DNA from 4 places in the Halalkalibacter krulwichiae genome. Region 4 is predicted to be linked to each of the others. Evidence: predicted binding sites of a transcription regulator. Region 4 holds the regulator's gene; each other region holds the start of a gene.
What was found. The regulator Rex, encoded in region 4, represses fermentation and respiration genes when NADH is low (regulators of the CRP and FNR family bind a similar motif). The targets are predictions, from matches to a motif close to TTGTGAAATATTTCACAA.
Positions count from the first base shown of each region.

Region 1: a site for Rex is predicted at 1,372-1,389, ahead of BkAM31D_RS10995 (NarK family nitrate/nitrite MFS transporter). Genes of this name have one in related genera too.
Region 2: a site for Rex is predicted at 2,603-2,620, ahead of BkAM31D_RS09595 (L-lactate dehydrogenase). Genes of this name have one in related genera too.
Region 3: a site for Rex is predicted at 2,675-2,692, ahead of BkAM31D_RS02815 (cytochrome ubiquinol oxidase subunit I). Genes of this name have one in related genera too.

Region 1 covers NZ_CP020814.1:2,188,573-2,192,535, forward strand. Annotated here, with positions in the region: gene BkAM31D_RS10995 (NarK family nitrate/nitrite MFS transporter) at 1-1,097, opposite strand, end outside; partial or broken gene nirB (nitrite reductase large subunit NirB) at 1,405-3,824, shown strand; gene nirD (nitrite reductase small subunit NirD) at 3,842-3,963, shown strand, end outside.
Region 2 covers NZ_CP020814.1:1,915,297-1,919,259, reverse strand. Annotated here, with positions in the region: gene BkAM31D_RS09605 (SIMPL domain-containing protein) at 77-727, opposite strand; gene BkAM31D_RS09600 (M20 peptidase aminoacylase family protein) at 1,269-2,432, opposite strand; gene BkAM31D_RS09595 (L-lactate dehydrogenase) at 2,683-3,630, shown strand; gene BkAM31D_RS09590 (DoxX family protein) at 3,672-3,963, opposite strand, start outside.
Region 3 covers NZ_CP020814.1:535,454-539,416, forward strand. Annotated here, with positions in the region: gene sipW (signal peptidase I SipW) at 1-512, shown strand, start outside; gene BkAM31D_RS02805 (LPxTATN C-terminal sorting signal domain) at 557-1,234, shown strand; gene BkAM31D_RS02810 (GGDEF domain-containing protein) at 1,450-2,538, shown strand; gene BkAM31D_RS02815 (cytochrome ubiquinol oxidase subunit I) at 2,749-3,963, shown strand, end outside.
Region 4 covers NZ_CP020814.1:262,248-266,210, reverse strand. Annotated here, with positions in the region: gene BkAM31D_RS01460 (DoxX family protein) at 78-611, opposite strand; gene tatC (twin-arginine translocase subunit TatC) at 866-1,618, opposite strand; gene tatAY (sec-independent protein translocase protein TatAY) at 1,636-1,815, opposite strand; gene BkAM31D_RS01445 (redox-sensing transcriptional repressor Rex) at 1,973-2,608, opposite strand; gene BkAM31D_RS01440 (ABC-F family ATP-binding cassette domain-containing protein) at 2,789-3,963, shown strand, end outside.

The DNA of each region.
Region 1 (3,963 bases), 1.9 Mb from region 4:
GCAGCTTCTTTAACAGGAAAGATAAGTGGGATCATCTGGAATGTTGAACCTGATCCCATTCCGGCTGCAATAAATAGAATTAAAAATGAAATGAGAAAGCCTGCAAAATGTTGTTGACCACTAAAATAGATAACTGCTAGAGCGCCAAGACTCATCGTTATAAGGACCAAAGTAGTAACTTTAGCGCCACCAAATTTATCAGAAACCCACCCACCAACAGGACGGAAAGCCGCGGCTAGAAAAGCTCCTAAAAAGGCTAACGCAACATACTCAGGAAATTGTGATCTTAATAGTAATGGGAAGGCTGCCCCATATCCAATGAATGAGCCAAAAGTAGCAACATAGAGAATGGTCATGATCCATGTATGCTTTCGTTTCACAATAATAAATTGGTCTTTTACAGATTGTTTTGCAGTTGGGAGATTATCCATTCCGAAATAAGCAACGATTGTCATGATAATAATTGGGACAACCCAGATAAATGCAGCGTTTTGTAACCAAATCTCTTGACCATTGGCTAAGACTTGACCTTCACCACCGATAAAGGCAAACGTTCCAACTGTGATAATTAACGGAGTAACAAATTGAACAACTGAAACCCCCATATTTCCTAATCCGCCATTAATTCCTAGAGCTGTTCCTTTCTCTTTTTTAGGGAAGAAGAAACTAATATTTGCAAGAGCGGAAGAGAAATTACCTCCACCAAGTCCGCATAATGCCGCAAGAGTTAACATAAGCCAATATGGTGTTTCTGGATTTTGAACCGCAAACCCAATTCCAATTGTTGGCAGTAATAATATACCTGTTGAAAAGACGACCCAGTTTCGACCACCAAATTTGCCAACAGCAAAAGTGTAAATAAATCGTAATGAGGCACCAACTAAACCAGGTACTGCTGCTAAAGTGAACAGCTGTTCATCTGTAAATTGAAAACCGATATCATTTAAGCGGACAGCAACTACGGACCATATTTGCCATACAACAAAAGCAAGTAATAATGTTGGAACTGAGATCCATAAATTTCTTCGAGCGTGTCTTTTTCCTTCCCTTTCCCAAAACTCTTGATTTTCTGGCTGCCATTCTGTTATTCGTGCCATGATAATTCCTCCAATAATAACTTTATCAAATTCTTTTTTAAAATTGCTTCTTATCTAAACATGATTACAAAACAAATCATACAAACAAAAAGAACTGTTGAAAGTGATATGTATCACATAAAAAGATAAGAATGTACCGGAATATCTCGAAAACCAAAACAATATATAAAGGAAGCTAATTCTTTCAATAAAAAAGAAATATAAAAAATTGAAAATGTGATTGTTATCACATTAATTTCTAAGTAAAAGTCATATTATGAGTGTAACAAATACATTGTGAATTATTGAACAAAATGGAGGGATAAACATGAAGAAAGAAAAATTAGTAATGGTCGGAAATGGAATGGCTGGTGTTCGTGTTATAGAAGAAATATTAAAAGTGAATCCTGATTTATATGACATTACAATATTTGGGGCAGAACCACATCCAAACTACAACCGAATTAAGCTATCAAATATATTGCAAGGTGAAGCGAGTTTTAAAGAAACAATTATAAACGATTGGCAATGGTACGAATCGAATGACATTACTCTCTATACTGGGGAATCGGTTGTTGATATAGATACGAACGCGCAACATGTAATATCAGAGCATGGAACAAAAGTAGATTACGATAAATTAATTCTAGCAACAGGGTCAGTACCTTTTATCTTACCTGTGAAGGGAGCTGACAAAAAAGGTGTAATAGGGTTTCGTGATATAGCTGATTGTGAACAAATGATCAAAGTGGCAAAACAGTTTAAGAAAGCTGTTGTAATTGGTGGGGGTTGCTTGGGTTAGAAGCAGCAAAGGGGCTTATTCATTTAGGTATGAAAGTGGATGTAGTTCATTTGCCGGAGCATTTAATGGAAAGACAGTTAGATACGATTGCCGCGACAATGCTAAGAAATGAATTAGAAAAACAAGGTATGAATTTCCTGATGGAAAAAGTTACAGTCGAGTTATTAGGATCAGAACGTGTGACAGCTGTTCGCTTTAAAGATGGAACAGAAATTGAAGCTGATTTAGTTGTCATGGCAGCTGGTATTAAACCAAACGTAGCAATTGCTGAAAGAAATGGTCTTTTTGTAAACCGTGGAATAGTCGTCAATGATTTTATGGAAACATCCGTTCCTAATGTCTATGCGATTGGAGAATGCGCAGAACATCGAGAAATTGTCTATGGGTTAGTAGCGCCATTGTATGAACAAGGCAAAGTATTAGCTGAACTGTTAACTGGCAACAAAGGAAAAGGATATGAAGGGTCTATTACAGGGACTCAATTAAAAGTTTCAGGAATTGATCTATTTTCTGCGGGAGAATTTATTGATGATCCAACCTCAAAGTCGATCGTTGTTCATAATGAATTTGAAGGAATTTATAAAAAAGTTCAAATACGTGATAATCGCATAGTTGGAATCGTTCTATATGGCGACACAAAAGATAGCAATCGGTTATTCAGAATGTTGATGAATAAAGATGATGTGAAAGATCTCATTTCGGTTTCTTTCTTACAAAAAACAGGTCAGGACGAAGCGAATGACATTGCTTCAATGACAGATGATGAGATTGTTTGTGGTTGTAATGGAATCGTTAAACAAACAATCGTCGAAGCCGTTAAAAAAGAAGGTTTGACAACTGTTGAACAAGTAGGAAGATGTACAAATGCGGGGCGTTCTTGTGGACGTTGTAAGCCTGTCATTCAAGACATTCTCGAATATACGCTTGGTGCTGACTTTGATCAAACGGCTATAAAACAAACCGTTTGTGGATGTACTACATTAAGTAGAGACGAAGTCGTTGCAGAAATTCGTGAAAAAGGACTTACAACAATTAGAGAAGTAATGAACGTCCTTGAATGGCAGAACGAAGAAGGCTGCTCAAAATGTCGTCCGGCATTAAATTACTTCCTTGGAATGGTGCACCCTGATTATATTGACGATAGGAATTCACGCTTAGTAAATGAAAAAATGCATGCCAATATCCAAAAAGATGGGACATATTCGGTCATTCCAAGAATGTATGGAGGAATAACTTCTGCCAAGGACTTAAGAAAGATCGCAGACGTGGCAGATAAATACAATGTAGGTCTTGTGAAATTAACAGGCGGACAACGAATTGGATTATATGGATTGAAAAAAGAAGATCTACCAGCTGTTTGGGAAGAATTGGGGATGCCTTCAGGCTATGCATACGGGAAAACATTACGAACTGTAAAAACTTGTGTTGGTGCAACATTCTGCCGGTTTGGAACTCAAGATTCAATGAGTCTGGGAATTGAACTAGAGAAAAGATTCGAACGACTTGATACCCCGCATAAAGTGAAAATGGGTGTTTCAGCTTGTCCAAGAAATTGTGCAGAGGGTGGGATTAAGGATGTTGGTGTTGTTGGTTTAGACGGTGGTTGGGAAATATATGTTGGAGGTAATGGAGGTACTGATCTCCGAGCTGGCGATCTTTTATGTAAAGTGAAGACTGAAGATGAAGTATTTGAATTAACAGGTGCCTATTTACAATATTATCGTGAAACAGCATTGTATTTAGAACGCACTTCACAATGGATTGAACGTGTCGGCTTAGAACATGTAAAAGAAGTTCTTGAAGACCAAGGAAAACGAAAAGAATTAAATGAGAGACTTAATAAAACGCTTGATCGTTACGAAGAGCCTTGGCAAAAAGCAATTGAGGATGAAAATATTCGTGATACGTATTACACAAAGCGTCAAGCATTTACTGTTTCTAAATAAGAAAGGAGAAAGGAAAAATGTCAACTTTAACAAAGCAAATAGAAATAAAAAATATCGATCAATTTCCAGTGGGTATAGGACAAGTTATTCTGTATAAAGGCGAAGAATTAGCTGTATTTCGATTAGCTAGTGGAGAGGT
Region 2 (3,963 bases), 1.7 Mb from region 4:
GACCCCTGAAGGAAGGAAACTAAGAGGAAACTTCACAATATCGTTTTGTATTTATTTTACAATATTAACTAAAATTTTAAAAGTAGCTAAATAATGCTTCAATAGATGCTTCAAACGTTAATTGACCAGGTTGAATGGCTGTAGTTGCTGTTTGTGCTGCCAATACGGTTGGATAACGCTCTTGAATTTGCGATCGATCGATTTCTTTCACATCTATCGGGGTTGGATTTAGCGTAACGTTGAGAGCATCTGCTAAAACAATGGCCTTTCCTAGAGCATTTTCAACTGCATTTGTTAAGGCTTGTTGATAAAAAGGAGAAGGATCTTTCACGGTGTAATGAATGGAAGCAATAGAATTCACACCATTTTTCACAGCCGAATCAATCACCACTCCAGCTATTCCAATTTGATCAAGGGTTACTCGGAGGAGATGAGCAACTCGGTAACCATGGAAGACTTGAACACCTTCAATATAATCATACTCTGGATCGATTCGGTAAACAGTCGTCTGAATATCTTGTTCCGGGATTCCTAATTCAATAAGACTAGAAATTACAGCATTTATTGCCATAGCGTTCTCCTGTTGAGCATCAATAATGCTCTCATTTAACGTAGTCACTCCCATCGTAATTTGAACTTGATCAGGTGTAGCTTGAACGATCCCTTCTCCCCTAACTCGTAACGTATTTGTTTCAGACTCTCTAGTATGCTTTTGTGATTTGTCCATTTATCCCCCACCTTTAACCCCTATTTATCCAATTATATTGTCGATCTTTGCGCAAAAGAACACTCGTTACATGAATAAAAAAAGGATTCAGGGCTAACTGATGGATCCCATATGTAAATACATTTATGATCAAAATAATTTCTAACTACTGGGTTAACATAGAAAACTTACTTCAACCCTAGTTATCTCAGTGCTACGAAGTTGTTCTTACGAGCTATACCAGCTATTCCCCTTTCTAAACGAATTTGCTAGTCTTTTCGTTTGTTCTTATTCTGATTCCGCTTATTACAGATCATTTTGTTATGCTCAATCATAAAGTAACAATATAAGGAGGTGATAGTAACATTCTCAGTATCTAGACAAATAGCTTGATTCATTCTCCCTCTCCTTTCTAAACAGGAGGTTGTCTCAAATCTGCGACAACCTCTATGTGTCATCATTGATCTGACTGTAGAGCAGTCTTAATAGGATAGATTCATAGATAGGGTGCGTCTCAAAAAAGAAAAGAAACTTTTGAAACGCACCCTTAGCTTTTATCAGTTTATTTACTATCACTTCTCGGTTGTTCAAATAGTTTCATAATAGAAACGGCCAATATCTTCACTCCATCCAATAAAGCTGTAACATTGAAGCTCATATTGGGATGATGTAAACCAGGAGAAAGATCCGCTCCTAAACCAACCATCGTTGCTTTTAAATTAGGATTCCGAGCAGCATAATAGTGGAAATCCTCTCCACCCGGCGTTACGAGTGGCGGTGATACGCTTTCTTTACCAAGTACCTCTTCTATCGCTTTTTGAATGATTTGTTCCATCGTTTTATTTGGAACTGCGGCTACCATTGATGTGAGCGTTTCTAGTTCAATTTCAGCTCCATTAAAACTAGCTGCTGTCATTACAGCTTTCTGAACTTGAGCAAAAAGGGTTTCCATTGCCTCATTCGTTTGTGCGCGAAGATCAATTCCAATAATCGCTTCATCCGGAATGATGTTATAATTTCTTCCCTCCGTACGTACCATGGTTACTTTTGCAGAACTGGATATTCTTGGATCGATCTTAATTGAATTAACCGCATTTATGATTGCACCGATTGAATCTATTACATTTATTCCCTGATGTGGCCTCGCAGCATGTGCTTGAACACCCTTTACCTTTCCTTGCAGTATTTTCGTAGCTCCATGATAAATGGCGGGTGAAGCTTCTTTTAATGATAGTTCTTCACTTGGTCTAACATGAATGCCAAGTAGATAAGAAACGTCATTAACAACTCCTTTGTCTATGAACTTTTTTGCGCCAGTCCCCGTCTCTTCAGCTGGTTGAAAAATGATTTTCAATGTCCCTTTAGGCTTATAGCCGATGTCCATTAACATTTTGAGCGTATATAATACCATTGTTGCATGTCCATCATGACCACATGAATGATTTGCCTTCCATACACCATTAACATTTTGCCATAAGGCATCTATATCAGCTCTCAGTGCAACCGTAGGACCATGGCTATCTCCCTTCCATTCTGCAACAAGTCCCGTATGATCATCAAAAAGAGAATATTCAATTCCCAATTGACCGACTCTTTTTGCCAAATAGTTTGTCGTCTCTTGTTCCTCCCAACTAACTTCTGCGATCGAGTGAAGATGTTGGTACGTTGCAGTTATTTGGTCTTTGTACTTTTCAATCCATTCGTCTATGTTTTTAATTGTTCTCACTCCTTTCCCTTTCAAATCTATTTACCCATTCAATATGCTCACTTTTGTTTTTTCTATACTATATTCAACGAGTACCATAAATTCTCATTTTATCGTCCTGTATTTTATAAATGGGCATCTAGTAAACCAACCCAACTTTGTGAAGATGTTCACAATTTATCCAAATAAAAATGTGAAAAACTTCACAATTATTTGTTATACTTAGGATGTAAACAAAAGCATATAAGAATGTGTTTAGAGGAGGTTTACTATGAACGGAAAAGTAAATCGTGTCGTGTTAATTGGAACTGGTGCCGTTGGATGTAGTTATGCTTATTCATTAATCAATCAAGGAACAGTTGAAGAATTAGTTTTAATTGATGTAAATGAGTTTCGCGCTGAAGGTGAAGTGATGGACTTAAATCATGGTCTCCCTTTTGCTCCTTCTTCTATTAAAATTTGGAATGGATCCTATAAAGATTGTGCAGAAGCAGATCTAGTTGTCATAACAGCAGGTCTACCACAAAAGCCTGGAGAAACAAGACTTGACCTCGTTAGAAAAAACACGATGATTTTTAAAGACATTGTGAAGAATATTATGGATAATGACTTTGACGGGATATTTTTAATTGCTACAAATCCAGTTGATATTTTAACGTATGTTACTTGGAAAGAATCTGGGTTACCAAAAGAACGAGTAATTGGCTCCGGAACGACTTTAGATACAGCTAGATTACGCTATATGCTTGGAGATTATTTTGATATTGATTCAAGGAATGTTCATGCCTATATTATTGGTGAACATGGGGATACGGAACTTCCTGTTTGGAGTCATACAACCATTGGTGTTGAAAGACTTGAAACCTATTTAGCTAAAAATAGTGAGTATAACCAAGAACAGTTAGAAAGCCTATTTGAAAATGTGCGTGATGCCGCTTATCACATTATTGAACGAAAAGGTTCCACTTACTACGGCATAGGAATGTCTTTAACACGGATTACAAAAGCCATTTTACAAAACGAAAATTGTATATTGCCGGTATCTGTCTATCTGGACGGCGAGTATGGCCATCAAGATGTATTCATTGGTACTCCAGCGGTTATTAACCGAAATGGTGTGAAGCAGGTCATTGAACTTGAGCTAAATGATGTAGAAAAGCAACAATTTGATCATTCTGTTAAAGTATTAAAAGAGATTATTCTTCCGATTTCAAACTAATATAGAGGTTGTCACAGCTCCGTGACAACCTCTTCTTCCTGTTAATTATGTTGAACAGTTTCATGTTTAGGCTTGTTAAAATACGCTCCGATTGAAAAGCTTTGACTGCTGCTAATAATCAGTTGTATAGATGCCGCAAGTAGAATAACATCTAACTCAAATCCACCAAGAAAGCCTTCTGGCCATTTTGTTGTCAATATGGCTCCTACCATGATTATTGCAAATAAGGCTCCTATCACTTTCGTTCCAATTCCTAAGACCATTGCTAGTCCACCAACTAATTCAATAATAGCAACAATATAAGCCAAGAATCCCGGTAACCCAATACTCTCA
Region 3 (3,963 bases), 270 kb from region 4:
TATTTATCGTAATTTCAACGAAAGCATCTGGTGGTGAACCGGAACTCTTTGGTTATCAATTCAAAACAGTTCTTTCTGGTTCGATGGAGCCAGAATTTAAGACAGGTTCGATTATAGCGGTCAAACCAGGTGGTGACATGACAAGGTTTCAAGAAGGTGATGTCATTACGTTTATGGAATCAGCAGAAAAGCTAATTACTCACAGGGTTGTCGGTGTCAAGCAAAGTGGAGAGCATGTCATGTATGAAACAAAGGGTGATAACAACAACGCTCCAGATAGTTCCCTTGTCTTATCGGAAAATGTTATTGCGAAATATGAAGGTTTTACCATCCCGTATGTTGGATATGTCGGGAATTTTGCACAGTCAAAAGAAGGAGCGGCACTTCTTTTGATCCTGCCAGGCCTATTATTGTTGATTTACTCTGGAATTACAATTTGGCAAGGTGTCTCGCAGCTAGAAAAAGGAAATAAAACACAACCAGCTGTTGAAGAAGTGAAGGAAACCATATAACAGTCTATCGGAGTAGTCGTAGAAAAGTTATTGAAGGTGAGGATATGGGTAAAAAGACAAACTATCTGTATAAAATTGTAACAGGGTTGACGGTGCTTCTTTTATGGAGTCTAAGCGTTCAGTATAGTGAGAAGACGTTGGCCGAAACAAATCCAATTACGATCTCGACTGCTCCTGATAGCATCCTATTTCATATCGAAAATATGAAGCCAGGTGATTGGACAGAGAGGGCAGTAACGATTCAAAATAGAGGTGCGGGAAACTTTACTTATAATATGGAAATTGTATTTAAAAGTGGTTCAAAAAAGCTTTATAATGAATTTCAATTGGAAGTGCGTGATGAAAAGGAAACGATCTTTTATGGGAAGCTTGAGGATCTAGAAGGAATTCCAAAGAGGCAGTTGAATGCAGAGCATGAGGAAGATCTTTTGTTTATCATTCGATTTCCATCAGAATTGGGAAATGATTTTCAAGGGTTAGCGTTTCATACGGAATTCAAATTCAATGCACATCAAGAAGAAGAGGTAGTCAATGGAGGAAATCAAATTCAACGACCTATTGATCGAGAGGGGCTTCGTGGAGGATTTAAAGAAGGTTATATACTTCCAGTAACAGCTACGAATTCATATAACTATTTATTGATTGGGATCATAGTAATGCTAATGGGAATTTTTATCTATATATATCAAAATCAGAAAAAAAGAATCATTGAGTCAAAGTAAAAGAAGTTGGACCATTCTTTATGGTCTGACTTTTTTTATTTTGTATTTCCAATTTAGTGATAGTGTTAATGGTAATAACTAAAATTATTGTATAAAAATAGTAATTATTATTTCAAAAGGTAGTAGAATTATATATAATGAAACGGGTTTCCGTAAAAGGAACAGCCGTACCATTGATAATAAAAAAGTAGAGAGTAGGAGTTAGGGGGGAGCAAATGGTTTTACAATCAATCTTAGCGAATATAGCCATTATCCTGATGATGCACCTATGTCTCGTTCTTCTCATGAATAATAAAGAGAAGTTTTCTAAATGGACTTATGCACTTGGAGGAATTTTCCTAGTTTCTTTTGCTGTCATTGCTATGTTTTATTTACCGATTAAATATGGTCACTATCAGTTTGATATGAGGATGATCCCACTCGTCTTTTATGGTTACAGAAAAGGATGGAAGTATGTCATTCCTGTAGTTGTAATTGTTAGTTTATGGCGATTAGGAATTGGCGGAGAAGGGGCTCTTCCCGGTGTTATATTCGGCATGGTCATTCCAGTAGGATTTGCTTTACTTGTTCGGAACAAGAAGAAACCCGTTATTGGTTTGTCCACATTGGTCTTTTTGGTTACAGCTTGCTGGCTTATTTCGGACTTGCCTATCATTATGATTTTGCCAGACGGGTGGAACGTTTTTAGCGAGATAGCTATTTATAGGTTTCTATCATTTAACTTAGTTGCTTTGCTATTGTATTTCTTTATTTATAGTTCAGAAAAAGAAATTGCCTTAAAAAAGCAGTTACAGTTTCTTGCAGAACGTGACCCATTAACGGGCTTGTATAATATTCGACACTTTTTATCAAAGGTTAAGGCGCTGTGCGGTACCGAGGAAAAGAAGTATATTTTAATGATTGATCTAGATCATTTTAAAAAAATAAATGATACGTACGGTCATTTAACAGGTGATGACATTTTAAAAAACGTGGCAGAGCTTCTTGATAGAACGGCTACGAGTGATGCTGATGTTGATGCGATAGCAGGACGTTATGGAGGAGAGGAGTTTATTATATTTATAAAGGAAAAAGCTCCTATAAACATCATTGAAAAAGTTGAAGCTATTAGAAGAGAGATAGAAACTGCTACTTTTTATACGCATGATAAAACTGAGTTAAGTGTGACTGTTTCGATCGGCGTGTGTCGAGTAAAGGATGCTTCTACGATTCGAGAAACGATTGAGAGGGCTGATTGCTCTTTGTATGAATCAAAGAAAAATGGAAGGAATAAGATCCATTTTGCAGATAAAGATGTTGGTTAATGAAAAGAATGAATCTCAGCGGTAGCGGAGCTCATTCTTTTTTTAATTTGGAAAGAGGTGGAATAGTTAGAATTGACAACGTTTTCGTTAGCTTTTGTCAATAATTCTTCATTCTTCTGTAACGAAATTGTACAATATGTGATGTATTTCACATACATTTTGCATATACAATAGCATTATCTCCAGTAGGAGTTCGAGAGGAGGATGAAAATGGAGTCTGTTGAATTAAGCAGGTACTTAACGATGCTGACACTTTCAGTTCACGTTATTTTTGCAACAGTAGGTGTTGGGGTTCCAATCTTAATTGCAATTGCTCATTGGCTAGGATTACGAAATAATGATGAGCATTATATATTATTAGCGAAACGTTGGGCACGTGGTTATGTAATTAGTGTTGCAGTCGGTGTTGTGACAGGAACAGCGATCGCGTTACAATTAGCGCTCTTATGGCCAAGGTTTATGGAATTTGCTGGCCAACTTGTGGCACTACCTTTATTTATGGAGACGTTCGCGTTTTTCTTTGAAGCTATTTTTCTAGGAATTTATTTATATACGTGGGATCGTTTTAAAAATCCAAAGCATCATTTTTATTTATTGATCCCAATTGTATTAGGTTCGGCGATGTCGGCGTTATTTATTACATCGGTGAATGCGTTTATGAATACGCCACAAGGATTCACATTAGTCGACGGACAACTGACAAACATTCAGCCGCTTGTAGCAATGTTTACTCCGGCGATGCCGACGAAAGTAGCTCATGTCCTAACATCTGCCTATATGACTTCAGCATTTATTCTAGCTTCGATTGCAGCTTTTCACCTCTGGAAAGGCAATCGTCATGAATACCATCGTAAGGCTCTTGCACTTACGATGAAAGTTGGGTTGATCTTTGCGATTGCTACAGCTTTAGTCGGTGATTTATCTGGTAAATTTCTTGCAGAATATCAGCCTGAAAAGCTAGCAGCAGCAGAGTGGCATTTTGAAACAGAGGGAGAAGCACCTCTTGTTCTATATGGAGTATTAACGGAAACAAATGAAGTGAAATATGCGATTAAAATACCTTATGCATTAAGCTTTTTAGTGCATAGTAATCCAACAGGGGTCGTCACAGGGTTAAATGATATTCCAGAGGAGTATCATCCGCCTTTAGAGATCCATTACTTTTTCGATATTATGGTCACGATTGGAGTTTTTCTTCCAACTTTAGCGTTAGTGTACTGGTTAGGTCTTCATCGTAATTGGGCGCTCATTAAAAGGCGGTTCTTCCGTTTGTTACTTGTTGCTTCGGGGCCGTTAGCGATGATCGCGATTGAAGCTGGTTGGTGGTTTACAGAGGTTGGTCGTCAACCGTGGATTATGCGTGACTTTATGAAAACAGCAGAAGCAGCAACGGAATCTTCACATGTAGGGATTATGTTTATTGCT
Region 4 (3,963 bases):
TACCACGAAAGTATTTATCGCAACAGAAGAGCTAAACGCTAATAAAGGTCAACTCTTCCCGAGTTGACCCCCTTAGATTACACTGCTTCTTTTAATTGCCCAGTTACGTTCATGCTTTGATCATCTTTGTTACGACGGAAGACTTTTGCTTTCAAGTAAGGCAGTACCCATCTATCGCCACCGTATCTTCCAGCATTTGCTCCTGCTGCTAAAAGAAACATTGAAATCATAATCATCCATGGGTTCGTTGAAATCGTACCTGCAAATAAGAAAGAGATATTCATAACGACTCCGAAAAACGCTGCTGCTGATGTGAGTACTCCTAAGATTAACCCTAAACCTACTAACACTTCTCCCCATGCTACTACGATACTGAATAGTTCTGCATTCGGAATCGCAAAGCTTTCTAGAAAGGCTACATAGTTAGGATAGATTAGCTCTTCTCCTTTTAATACTGGATTGGCAACAGCTCCTTGTAGAAATCCTCCTGCATTAAATTCTCCTGTTACTTTGCCCCAACCGGCAGTTAACCAAGCCCACCCTAGATACACTCGTAATACAAACCATACACCTGCAATATATTTATTATCTCTAAAGAATTTTCCTATCATGATGACTTCCTCCTCTAATTTTCTTATCGATTGCTCAACACTTCACATTAATTTGTGAATATTTTCACAACCTTTTCTATATCCATAGTATAAGCTCTACTACTCACTTTGGCTACTCTATTTTGATACTTGTCAAAGATTGTTCAATATTTCACATATTGTTGTCAAAAACCTTACGCACCCTTCCTATAACGCCTGAAAAATACAATCGCATTGAAGCACCTAAAAAAAGGACTCCAATGCGATGTTGGTTGTTATTTCTCTAACTCTGCTTCACGTGCCGCTTCCAATCTTTTAACTTTTCGATAAGTTAAATAGGATACCCATATACTGAATTCATATAAAAGTAAGAGTGGTACGGTTACCATCAAATGTGAAATAATCTCTGGTGGTGTAATGAAACCAGCAATCACTAACAAAACAAAATAAGCAATTTTCCTCACTTGTCCTAAGAAGGTTGGCGTAATCATCCCTAGCCGTGTAAAGAACATGACGACGACTGGCAGTTGAAAAAGCAAGCCAAAAGGCAAAGTGATTTGAAAGAGAAAACTAAAGTATTCGTTAATTCCATATTGCTCTGTAATTCCTAAACTTTCCGATAAATTACCCATAAATTGAATTATGAAAGGGAATAAAATAAAATATGAGAATGAAATCCCTAATAAAAACAAAATAAAGGCAAAAGGAATATAAGCAAGAGTTGCCTTTTGCTCCTTCTCATGAAGCCCCGGCCTAATAAAAGCCCAGAGTTGATACATGATGACCGGAAATGTTAAAACAAAGCCAACAGAAACGGCAAATGTCATGAAGATTCTAATCGGATCCGTTAACTTAAAAGCATTCATCGGTAAATCTTGTGCAGTTGGCGTACTTTGTAAATACATAATTAAAGGTTTTGCTAAAAAAAAGCCGGCAATTAGTGCGACCGTGAAAAAGATGAGCGATATGACAATTCTTCGTCTCAATTCCACAATATGCTCCATCACCGACATATCTTTATGTTCCATTTATAAACCCTTCCTACTTAGGCTTTATCTTTATCCTTCTTCTTATCATCTTCGTCATCAGCTAAGCCTTTAGTCGCTTGCTTGAATTCACGTAAAGTATTTCCAGCAGCCTTTCCTAGCTCTGGAAGTTTCTTTGGACCAAAAATTAATAAGGCAACAAGTGCAATAATCGCAATACTTCCTGCTCCTAAACCCATAGGTAGCACCTCCTTGTCCAATTACTTTCTCATTATAGTCCTTCTGATTACAGAAGGCAATCACTCTCGATAATTGTATAATTTTGTTCAAAAAGAAAGAGACGATCCTTCAATCTTCTTTCCTTGGTAGAGAATTTACGATATGTTGTTCAAGCTTTTACACAGGGTAATGCTTTAGAAAATAGACTAATGATTGTAGCTCAACAGTCAAATCGATGTGATGCACACGTACAGTTTCAGGCACATCTAATCTTGCCGGTGTAAAGTTTAGAATTCCTTGAATCCCAGCTTCTACTAGTTGATCAGCGATTTTTTGAGCGGCGGCAGACGGTACGGTTAAAATAGCGACTGTAACATCAGAATCAATTACTTCTTTGAAATCCTTTAGGTGATAAACCGGTACTCCACCAACATTTGTTCCTATTTTATTTTCATCTACATCAAACGCCATGACAATTTGAGTATTTTTGTTCTTTGAAAAATTATAATGTAAAAAAGCTGTTCCTAAATTCCCGACACCAACTAGTGCTACTTTTGTTAATTCATCTTGGTCTAATGTTTTCCGAAAGAAAGAGAGTAAGTAATTCACATTATATCCATACCCCTTTTTCCCAAGTGCTCCGAAATAAGAGAAATCTCTTCGAATTGTAGCTGAATCAACCTTTACTGCCTCACTTAATTCAGTTGAAGAAACTCTTTGTTTGCCTGAGGCGTAAAGATTTTCCAAAAATCTATAATAAAGTGGTAAACGCTTTGCCGTTGCTTGTGGAATCTTGGTTTGATCATTTTTCATCAAGTTTCCTCCCTCCTGCTACCATCTAGTTTGGCCTTCTAGATGTATTTTTTATTGTACACTAATTCACAGAGAATGTAATCGTTTCAATTCAGAGTTCATGAAGTTGTTGAATGAGTCAATCTACGATACACTTATATATAGTAGAAAATCGATTTTAACTAGATAGGAAGGAACCCTATGATTGTCTTACAATGTATAAATATATCTAAATCGTTTGGCGTTGACCCTATTCTATCAAATATTAAACTTGATATCCAAACAGGAGAGCGTGTCGCTCTTGTTGGGAGAAATGGTGCAGGAAAATCAACGCTTTTAAAAATAATAGCTGGTCAGATTTCATTCGATAGCGGGCAACTTATGATTCCAAAAGGTATCGAACTCGGCTATCTTGCTCAAAATACTGGGCTCGAGTCAGATCTTTCCATTTGGGACGAGATGCTTACAGTCTTTAAACCACTTCAACGTATGGAGAAACAAATTCGGGAGATGGAAGTACAAATGGCTGATCCTGCCTTACTTTCCGATCAAGCAAAGTACGAAAAGTTACTGAAGGAATATGACCAACTGCAATTAACTTTTAAAGACAAAGGTGGCTATCAGTATGAAGCTGATATTCGCGGTGTCCTTGCAGGGATGAATTTCGCTGACTTTGATTACCAAACGAAAATTTCCACGTTAAGCGGTGGGCAAAAGACAAGACTCGCACTGGCGAAACTACTTTTAACAAAACCAGATATTCTAATTCTTGATGAGCCGACAAACCATCTAGACATCGCCACTTTAACATGGCTTGAACAGTACTTAGTCTCTTACAAAGGCGCGATCTTAATCGTCTCCCACGATCGTTACTTCTTAGATAAAATTGTGACTGAAGTCGTCGAAATCTCAAGAACAAAATCAACGAAATATCCTGGAAATTACAGTGCTTATCTTGAAGAGAAAGCGAAACGGTATGAACAGGAACTAAAACAGTTTGAAAAACAACAAGGTGAGATTGCAAAATTAGAAGACTTTATCCAGCGTAATATTGCGAGAGCTTCTACTACCAAACGTGCTCAAAGCAGGCGAAAGCAATTAGAGAAAATGACGTTACTAGATCGCCCGTCAGGATCGGAAAAGTCCGCTTCCTTCTCTTTTGACATAAAGCGTCAAAGCGGAAATGAAGTAATTCGAGCTACCGACCTTGAAGTCGCTTATGGTGAAGCAACGATTTTTCAAAATCTTGAACTCGCCGTTGATAAAGGTGAAAGTGTTGCTTTAATTGGTCCAAACGGAGCTGGAAAAACGACACTACTCAAAACGTTAATGAATGCCATCCCTCTTAAAAAAGGTTCTATTAAATTTGGCAGCAA